2 regions of the Nonomuraea sp. NPDC005983 genome follow, and region 2 is predicted to be linked to the other one. Evidence: riboswitches for the same ligand, from Rfam matches in the RefSeq annotation. Region 2 holds a riboswitch; the other holds the start of a gene.

Region 1 (4,406 bases), on a different contig from region 2:
AGCACGGTGGCGGTGGTGGTGCCGTCGCCGGCGACGTCGTCGGTCTTCTTGGCGACTTCCTTGACCAGCTCAGCGCCGATCTTCTCCCAAGGGTCCTCGAGCTCGATCTCCTTGGCGATGGAGACACCGTCGTTGGTGATCGTGGGAGCGCCCCACTTCTTCTCCAGCACGACGTTGCGGCCCTTGGGGCCGAGGGTCACCTTGACGGCGTCAGCGAGCTGGTTCATACCGCGCTCGAGACCGCGCCGGGCGTCCTCGTCAAACGCGATCATCTTGGCTGCCATAAGGCTAGACCTCCCAGATGCAGGGTGGCTTGTTGTGGACCGAGCCGACGCCCGCGACGGCATATGGGCCCGCAACTCCGTTCGGCAGGCCCCATCGCCTCGATCCCGTTGTTGGCACTCTGCGGAAGAGAGTGCCAACGAACTGTTTAGCACTCTACCCCGCCGAGTGCAAGCGAACACCACTGCCGCCCAGGTCAGTCGGTACGGCGGGCCACATGGCCCGCCGTACCCAGAGGGGATGGCGAGACCGCACGAACTGCGCTGCCGTGCGGGCCGGCCACTGCGTACCAGCGCTTCAGACCGAGCGGACGGACTCCGCCTGCGGCCCCTTCTGGCCCTGCGTGATCTCGAACTCGACACGCTGTCCCTGTTCGAGAGAGCGGTACCCGTCCATCATGATCGCTGAGTAATGGACGAATACATCCTTACCACCGTCTACCGCGATGAAGCCGTAGCCCTTGTCCGCGTTGAACCACTTGACGGTGCCCTGCGCCACTTCTGACTCCTCTTACTGGGCTCGCAGATCGCGCCCATTCCATACGCGACCCGTAATCGCATGACTTATCGCTAAATCAGCCAGACGATCGCCCTCGACCATACCTGTGGCACGGCGTTTGGCAACAGAGTCAATCTACGAACCGCATATTTCGTCCAGAGGAGGGCTCGTTGAATTGAACGAGAAATGAAGAAGGCGCCCCGAGGGGCGCCCTTCTCCACCTGGACGGTCAGCCGCCGGCGACTGCTGGGATGATAGAGATCTGTGCGCCTTCAGGTGCCGGTGTGTCGAGCCCTTCGACAAAACGGACGTCCTCTTCGCCAACGTAAACGTTGACAAAACGACGAATCTTGCCCGAATCATCCAGAATTCGCGCTCCGATGCCGGGGTAGTCGGAGTCGAGCTTGGCAAGGACGTCACGAAGAGTCGCGCCCTCGCCACTCACTTCCGCGTTACCACCGGTGTAGGTGCGCAGGATGGTGGGAATCCGCACAGAAACGCTCATGGGTTTAACTCGCCTTTCCTGGTTGTCAGACAGCCGCGCGGAACGCGTCGAGAGAGGGCCGGATCACGGCGGTGGGTGTGGCGTCGGCGGCCACGGCGTCGAGCGTCTTGAGCCCGTCGCCGGTGTTCAGCACCACGGTCTCGGCCTCCGGGTCGAGCTGCCCGGCCTCGACGAGCTTCTTCAGCACGCCCACGGTGACCCCGCCGGCGGTCTCGGCGAAGATGCCCTCGGTCGAGGCCAGCAGCTTGATCGCGGCGACGATCTCGGCGTCGGTGACGTCCTCCACCGCCCCTCCGGTTCGGCGGGCGATGTCGAGCACGTACGGCCCGTCGGCGGGGTTGCCGATGGCCAGCGACTTGGCGATGGTGTCGGGCTTGACCGGCTGCACCACGTCGTGGCCCGCCTTGAACGCGGCCGAGACCGGCGAGCAGCCGAGCGCCTGGGCCCCGAAGACCTTGTAGGGGGTGTCCTCCACCAGGCCCAGCGCCACCAGCTCCTTGAAGCCCTTGTCGATCTTCGTGAGCTGGGAGCCCGAGGCGATCGGGATGACGATCTGCTCGGGCAGCCGCCAGCCGAGCTGCTCGGCGATCTCGTACGCCAGCGTCTTGGAGCCCTCGGCGTAGTACGGCCGCAGGTTGACGTTGACGAAGCCCCACTTGTCGCCCAGCGGGTCGCCGATCAGCTCGGAGCAGAACCGGTTGACCTCGTCGTAGGTGCCCTGGATGCCGACCAGCTTGCCGCCGAACACCCGGGCCATGGCGATCTTGGCCTGCTCCAGGTCGGCGGGGATGAACACGCAGGCGTCGAGCCCGGCCCGGGCCGCGGCGGCCGTGACCGCGCCCGCCAGGTTGCCGGTGGAGGAGCAGGAGAGGGTGTGGAAGCCGAAGTTGCGCGCCGCCTCGACGGCGATCGCGACGACCCGGTCCTTGAAGGAGTGGGTGGGGTTGCCCGAGTCGTCCTTGACGTACAGGGACTTGATGCCCAGCGCCCGCCCGAGGTTGCCGGCCTTGACCAGCTTCGTCCAGCCGGGGTTCATGTTCGGCTTGGACGCGACGTCGACGGGGACGGGGAGCAGCGAACGGTAGCGCCAGATGTTCGCGGGCCCGGACTCGATCTGCGCCCGGGTCACCTCACCGAAGGAGTAGGCCGCCTCAAGCGGCCCGAAACACTCCAGACAGGCGAAGCTGGGACCAAGGTCGTAGCGGGTGCCGCACTCGCGGCAGGAGAGAGCGACAGCAGGACCAAAGTCAAGCGACATGAAGCGAGGCCTTCCCTCATCTTCGCCTGCGGCCACCCTGACCGCAGACCGGAATTGGCACCCTGTCCCGGTCGGCCTCGCGGGTCGCGAGCCTTGAACCGGGAGGGTTGCCGGGGCTTCGCAGGGCCGGTCCCTCCACCCCTCTGGATGAGCAATATTCAGTTGTCGAAAGGGATGCTACCTGGCCACGCCCGCATCCCGGCCAGCTGTCTCAGAATGCGAGACAGTAGATCTCATCGATACTCCTCGCCGAGCACGCCCTGGACATACTTGCGCGCCTGGTGGATACGCGATTTGGCGGTGCCGAGCGGGATCTTGAGCTGCTCGGCGACCTCGTTGTAGTCGAGCTGCACGATGTCGCGCAGCACGAGCGCCTGCGCGAGGTCGGGCTTGTCGGCCTCCAGCGCCTCCATCGCGTCGAGCAGGTCGAGCCGCGACCCGGCGATCACGCTAACCCGCCGCACGTCCGGCTTCTGCAGGGGCAGCTCGTCGGAGCTCTGCTCCGCCGCCCTGCGCTTCAGCGACCGGTACGTGGTGCGCGCGCAGTTGGCGGTCACGATGTGCAGCCAGGTGCTGAACCTGGCACGCCCCTCGAACCGGCCGATGTTCCGCGCGACGGCGAGCAGGGTGTCCTGGGAGGCCTCCTCAGCATCCTGGTGGTAGGGCAGGATACGAGCGCAGTGTCGCAGCACGTCCGGTTCGATCCGCTTCAGGAGCTCGCCGAGCGCGCGATGATCTCCCGCAGCGGCGGAGCGGGCAAGTTCCTCGGTTAGCTCATCAAGCGCCATAGCTGGGATCCTAAGGTCGGAGGCAACTGAAATGAACAGCGTGCTGGTGGCTTCGAACAGAGGGCCGGTCTCGTTCACCGTCTCTGACGACGGCGTGCTGACCATGAAACGCGGTGGTGGCGGCCTGGTGTCGGGGCTCTCAGGGGTCGCCAAGGACTACGGCGTGCTCTGGGTCTGCGCGGCACTGTCCGACGGTGATCGCAGCGCCGTTCGTCAGTCGCCCAGCGGCCGGCTCGACCAGGCGGGCTACGACACCGGCGCGTTGCGGATGCTCGACATCCCCCCGGCCACGTTCCACCGCGCCTACAACGCGGTGGCCAACTCGACGCTCTGGTTCGTCAACCACCTGCTCTACGACATCCCCAACGCGCCGATTTTCGGCTCCAGGTTCCAGCGCGAGTGGGAGTCCTACCGCGACTACAACCGCGCTTTCGCGCTCGCGCTCGCCGAGGAGGCCGGCCACGGCGCCCGCGTGATGGTCCAGGACTACCACCTGACGCTGACCCCGGCGATGCTCCGCGCCGAGCGCCCCGACCTGCGCATCGCGCACTTCAGCCACACCCCGTGGGCGCCGCCCGAGTACTTCTCGCTGCTCCCCGACGCGGTCGCCCGCGAGGTCCTGGAGGGCATCCTGGCCGCCGACCACGCGGGCTTCCTCACCGAGCGCTGGGCCGCCGCGTTCATGGACTGCTGCGAGCGGCTGCTGGGCGCGCAGGTCGACCGCGCCGGCCGTACCGTCGCCCACGGGGGCCGGACCACCCGCGTCGGCGTGCACGCGCTCGGCGTCGACGGCGAGGCGCTGTGGGCGCGGGCCTGCGAGCCGGACGTCGAGTCGCACATGGCCGCGCTCAGGGACGAGGTCGGCGACCGCAAGCTGATCGTCCGCATCGACCGCACGGAGCTGTCCAAGAACATCGTGCGCGGCCTGCTCGCCTACCGCGAGTTCCTTGCCGCCCATCCCGAGTGGCACGGACGCGTCATCCACCTCGCCTTCGCCTACCCCAGCAGGCACGACCTGCCCGAGTACCGCGAGTACACCGCGTCGGTGCAGCGCTGCGCGCAGGAGATCGAGGAC
Region 2 (4,406 bases):
CGGGGCTGGGGAGTCGGCGCACCAGACCAGGCCGACCTCGATTCCCCGGCAGGGCACCGCACCCAGCTCGGGCAAGTTGACCGACGACGACATCCCGGAGATCGACTCGCTGATCTCCGACGAGCCGGGAAAGGGGCGCCCGCCGAACCGCTGACGAGAGCCGACCGCCACCTGAGCCGCGCCGTCGCCGGCCTGGTGGAGGGCTAGCGCCGGGTGGTGAGGTCGCGGAGCGCGCCGATCAGGCGGTCGACGTGCTCCTCCGTCGTGCCGAGGCCGATGGAGGCCCGCACGGCCGAGGCGGTGCCGTCCTCGCAGCCGCCGTCGGCCGTCCCGAGCAGGTGCCGGACGAACGGGTGCGCGCAGAACTTGCCGTCGCGCACCCCGATCCCGTGCTCGCCCGACAGCGCCTCGGCGACCTCGCGGGCCGAGTACCCGTCGACGACGAACGAGACGATGCCGACCCGCGGGTGGTCAGGGCCCCACAGTGACAGCTCGCGCACGCCGTCGATGGCGGCCAGCCCGGCGCGGAGCCGCGCGATCAGCCGCTCCTCCTCGCGCACCAGCGCGGTCCAGCCGGTGGCGGTCAGCGCGTCGCAGGCGGCGGCGATCGCGATCGCGCCGAGAACGTTGGGGGTGCCCGCCTCGTGGCGTGGCTCCGGGTCGTCGTGCCAGTCGGTGCCCTGGTCGGCGGCGTCGGCCGCGCCGACTGAGCGGACCGCGCCGCCGCCCTTCAGGTACGGTTCGCCGACCGAGAGCCAGTCGCGCCTGCCGACGAGGACGCCCGCGCCGAACGGCGCGTACAGCTTGTGCCCGGAGAAGGCCACGTAGTCGAGGGCGAGCGCCGTCAGATTGAGCTGCCGGTGGGGGACGAGCTGGGCCGCGTCGACCAGGATGCGGGCGCCGTGGCGGTGCGCGATGTGGGCGAGGGCGGCGATCGGCCAGAGCTCGCCGGTCACGTTGGACGCGGCGGTGACGACCAGCAGCTTGGGCCCGTCGATGCCGGCCAGCGCCTCGTCGGCGATGCGGACGGCCTCACCGGGGAAGGGGGGCGGCGCAAGGCGTACCGCGCGGGCCCAGGGCAGCAGCGACGCGTGGTGCTCGGTGTCGAAGACGACCACGGTGGTGTCGGCGGGGAGGCAGCCGGCCAGCAGGTTGGTGGCGTCGGTGGTGTTGCGGGTGAAGATCACCGCGTCGTCGGGACGGGCGCCGACGAAGGCCCTGACGGTGTGCCGGGCCTGCTCGTAGCGGGCGGTGGTGAGCTGGGAGGCGTACCCCGCGCCGCGGTGCACGCTGGAGTAGGCCGGGAGCGCGGCGGTGACGGCGGCGCTGACCGGCTCGAGACAGGGGGCGCTCGCCGCGTAGTCGAGGTTGGCGTAGCCGACGAGCTTGCCGCCCTTGACCGGTACTTCCAGGTCCGCGCCGAGTACGGCGGGCAGGGGACGCCGGTCATGGATGGGACGGTCCTCGCGAGCGGCGGGGACCGTCGCGGAGTTGAAGATCGTCAGCGTGGACACAGCAAACCTCCTGGGGTCATCGGACCCCTGGAGCAGCCACGGAGCCCGCGCTTGCCCGCCACACCCCGTGGCGGACCAGGTCTTCACCCGGGGCACCCCGCCGCGGACGCGAGGGTTGCCGGCCAGCAAGCCGGGGCTGTGCGCTGGCACTCATGACCTACGTCGGGAACTATAACCGACACCCGGCCCACGATCGCAAGTCGCGAACTTCTCCAGCCGTCGGGTCGTTGGACCCAGAACGATCCGCCACGGTACGGCGGAAGGCAGATGTGAGACTGGGTGATCGACCCTCAGATCTGGATCGGGTTCTGCCGCCTGCTCCTGCTGCTCGGGCTGTCGTGGGTGGTGCGGCTGAAGCCGCCGCTGCTCGAGGTGTTCGGCATCTCGGGACGCGACCTGCCGCTCAACATTCGAGTACGCAACAAGCACGCCAAGCACGAAGAGGTCGCTTCTAAGATGAAATAGTGCGCTTCGATCCTTGGAATCCGGATTTCGTCGCTTTCCCCTACGGTGTCTACTCCGAGCTGAGGCGTGACGCGCCCGTCAGCTTCTTCGAGCCGACGGGTCAGTGGCTCGTCTCCCGCCATGCCGACGTCAACGCCCTGCTCAGGGACCGCCGGCTGGGCCGCTCCTACCTGGAGGTGGCCACTCACGAGGAGTTCGGCAGGCAGCCGGAGCCGGAGTTCCAGGAGCCGTTCTGGCGGATCTCCAGAGCGGGCATGCTGGACGTCGAGCCGCCGGTGCACACCAGGCTGCGCCGGCTGGTCTCCAAGGCGTTCACCCCGCGCATGGTCGAGTCGCTCCGCCCCCGGGTCCGGGCCATCGCCGAGGGCCTGGTCGGCGCGTTCGTGGAGAAGGGCGGCGGCGACCTCATCGCCGAGGTGGCCGAGCCGCTCCCCGTGACGGTGATCGCCGAGATGCTCGGCATTCCCGAGCAGGACAGGCACCTGTTGCGCCCCTGGTCGGCGGATATGTGCGGGATGTACGAGCTCAACCCGAGCCTGCAGGCCCAGCACGCGGCCGTCAGGGCGGCGTCGGAGTTCGCCGACTACCTCAAGGACCTGGCGCGCTCCAGGAAGGCCGCCCCCGGCGACGACCTGATCAGCGCGCTCGCACAGATCGACGAGCTGACCGAGGACGAGCTGGCCGGCACCTGCGTCCTGCTGCTCAACGCCGGCCACGAGGCCACCGTGAACGTCACGGGCAACGGCTGGCGGGCCCTGCTGCGCAACCCGGGCGAGCTGGCCAGGCTGCGCGAGGACCGCTCGCTGCTGCCCACGGCCATCGAGGAGCTGATGCGCTGGGACACCCCGCTGCAGCTGTTCGAGCGCTGGGTGCTGGAGGACATCGAGATCCACGGGGTCCGCATCCCGCGCGGGGTCGAGGTGGCGCTGCTGTTCGGCTCGGCCAACCACGACCCCGAGGTGTTCGACGACCCGGAACGGCTCGACGTGGGCCGCGCGGACAACCCGCACATCTCCTTCGGCGCGGGCATCCACTTCTGCCTGGGCGCGCCGCTGGCCAGGATCGAGCTGATGGAGTCGTTCGGCGCGCTGCTGGACCGGACGTCCAAGCTGGAGCTCGTCAGCGAGCCCGAGTGGAAGCCGGGCTACGTCATCCGGGGCCTGCGGTCGCTGGACCTCAGCGTCGCTGGCTGAGCCAGCCGAAGCCGCCCAGGCCCAGCGGGTCGATCAGCTCGGCCTCCTCCGAGGCTCGGGCCAGGGCCCGGAGATAGCCGCGCGGATCGGTGCGGGCCAGGTCGATCGGCGGACGGGTGCCGGTGATGCCCAGCGCCCGCAGCGCGTCGCGCTGTGTGGACAAGGTTGTGGATATCGCGCCGGCCAGTTCGCCGGCCGCCGCGCATGCGTCGAGCGCGACATGTGCGGTGATATCGCAGGTACCGTCGGGGATGGGCGCGACGACCGAACCGTCGCGGTATCCGGTGAGAGTGCCGCAAGGCGGACGGTTATCCACAGGGTGTGCATAATCGACGGCCACTGCGCGGCCCTTCCTGAGCCGTCCCAGGACGGAGGCCCAGGCCGCGTCGCGGGGGCGGCCGATCTCGGCCCGCGCGCCCACTCGCGACAGCCGCCACCACCGCTCGAGCCAGGCGAGGTCGGCGGGAGGCGGCGGGTCACCGAGCCGTTCCTCGCCCGTCTCCGTGTCGATCAGGACGAGCCGGGGTCCGTCGGCGGTCTGCTCGACCACGTCCAGCGGGACGTTGTCGAGCCACTCGTTGGCGATCGCCAGCCCGGTGATGCCCGAGGGGATCGTCGCCCGCCAGGCGATCGGCTCGGCCAGGCCGTCGGGCCTGGTGGAGAGCTCGACGGCGGTGATGCACAGCCGCTCGCGCAGCGCGGGCTCCGCGGCGTCGAGGACGCGGCCGACCAGGACGCCCTCACCCGCTCCGATGTCGACGAGGTCGAGCCGGGGCGGCGAGCCGAGGTCGGCGTCGACCTCCAGCAGCAGGGCCAGCACGGCCTCGGCGAACGCGGCCGAGGCGCTGACCGAGGTGCGGAAGTGACCGGAAGGCCGTTCGCGCAGGTAGAAGCCGCCCTCGCCGTACAGCGCGCGCTGGGTCGCGGCGCGCCAGGTGAGCCACATGCCCTGGACTATCTCACGCTCTGGGCAGACAACGCACAGTAATGAGATGGCCACGTCTTGTGGCGAACATGCGCTAGCGTTACCGAAAGTCATCGAGCGGCCACGATCGGTCGTCCCCTTTGTGTCGGGGTGGTCGTCTCGAACGTGACATTCGTCCCCGCGGCTCAGGCCGCGTTCCGAGAGGAGCTCTCGTGTTCAAGAAGACCCTGGTCGTGGCCGGCGCGCTCGCCATGCTGTCGCTGGCCGCCCCCGCCTACGCCGATGACACCAGCGGCGACGGTGGCGTGC

Evidence for each region. A riboswitch is a leader RNA that binds a small molecule or an ion and turns the genes downstream of it on or off. The one in region 2 is predicted to bind S-adenosylmethionine.
Region 1: it holds a riboswitch for S-adenosylmethionine, as region 2 does, so the genes downstream of both, thrC (threonine synthase) here and ABZ297_RS03830 (aminotransferase class V-fold PLP-dependent enzyme) in region 2, are expected to answer to the same signal.

What each region holds. Positions count from the first base shown of each region.
Region 1 covers NZ_JBEXUP010000111.1:4,747-9,152, reverse strand. The annotation lists gene groL (chaperonin GroEL) at 1-284, opposite strand, end outside; gene ABZ297_RS34800 (cold-shock protein) at 580-780, opposite strand; gene ABZ297_RS34795 (MoaD/ThiS family protein) at 1,010-1,285, opposite strand; gene thrC (threonine synthase) at 1,311-2,543, opposite strand; SAM riboswitch class I at 2,557-2,697, opposite strand; gene ABZ297_RS34785 (RNA polymerase sigma factor) at 2,777-3,331, opposite strand; gene ABZ297_RS34780 (trehalose-6-phosphate synthase) at 3,363-4,406, shown strand, end outside.
Region 2 covers NZ_JBEXUP010000004.1:107,790-112,195, reverse strand. The annotation lists gene ABZ297_RS03835 (DoxX family protein) at 1-154, shown strand, start outside; gene ABZ297_RS03830 (aminotransferase class V-fold PLP-dependent enzyme) at 204-1,454, opposite strand; SAM riboswitch class IV at 1,557-1,672, opposite strand; gene ABZ297_RS03825 (hypothetical protein) at 1,794-1,979, shown strand; gene ABZ297_RS03820 (cytochrome P450) at 1,979-3,172, shown strand; gene ABZ297_RS03815 (SAM-dependent methyltransferase) at 3,156-4,118, opposite strand; gene ABZ297_RS03810 (chaplin family protein) at 4,310-4,406, shown strand, end outside.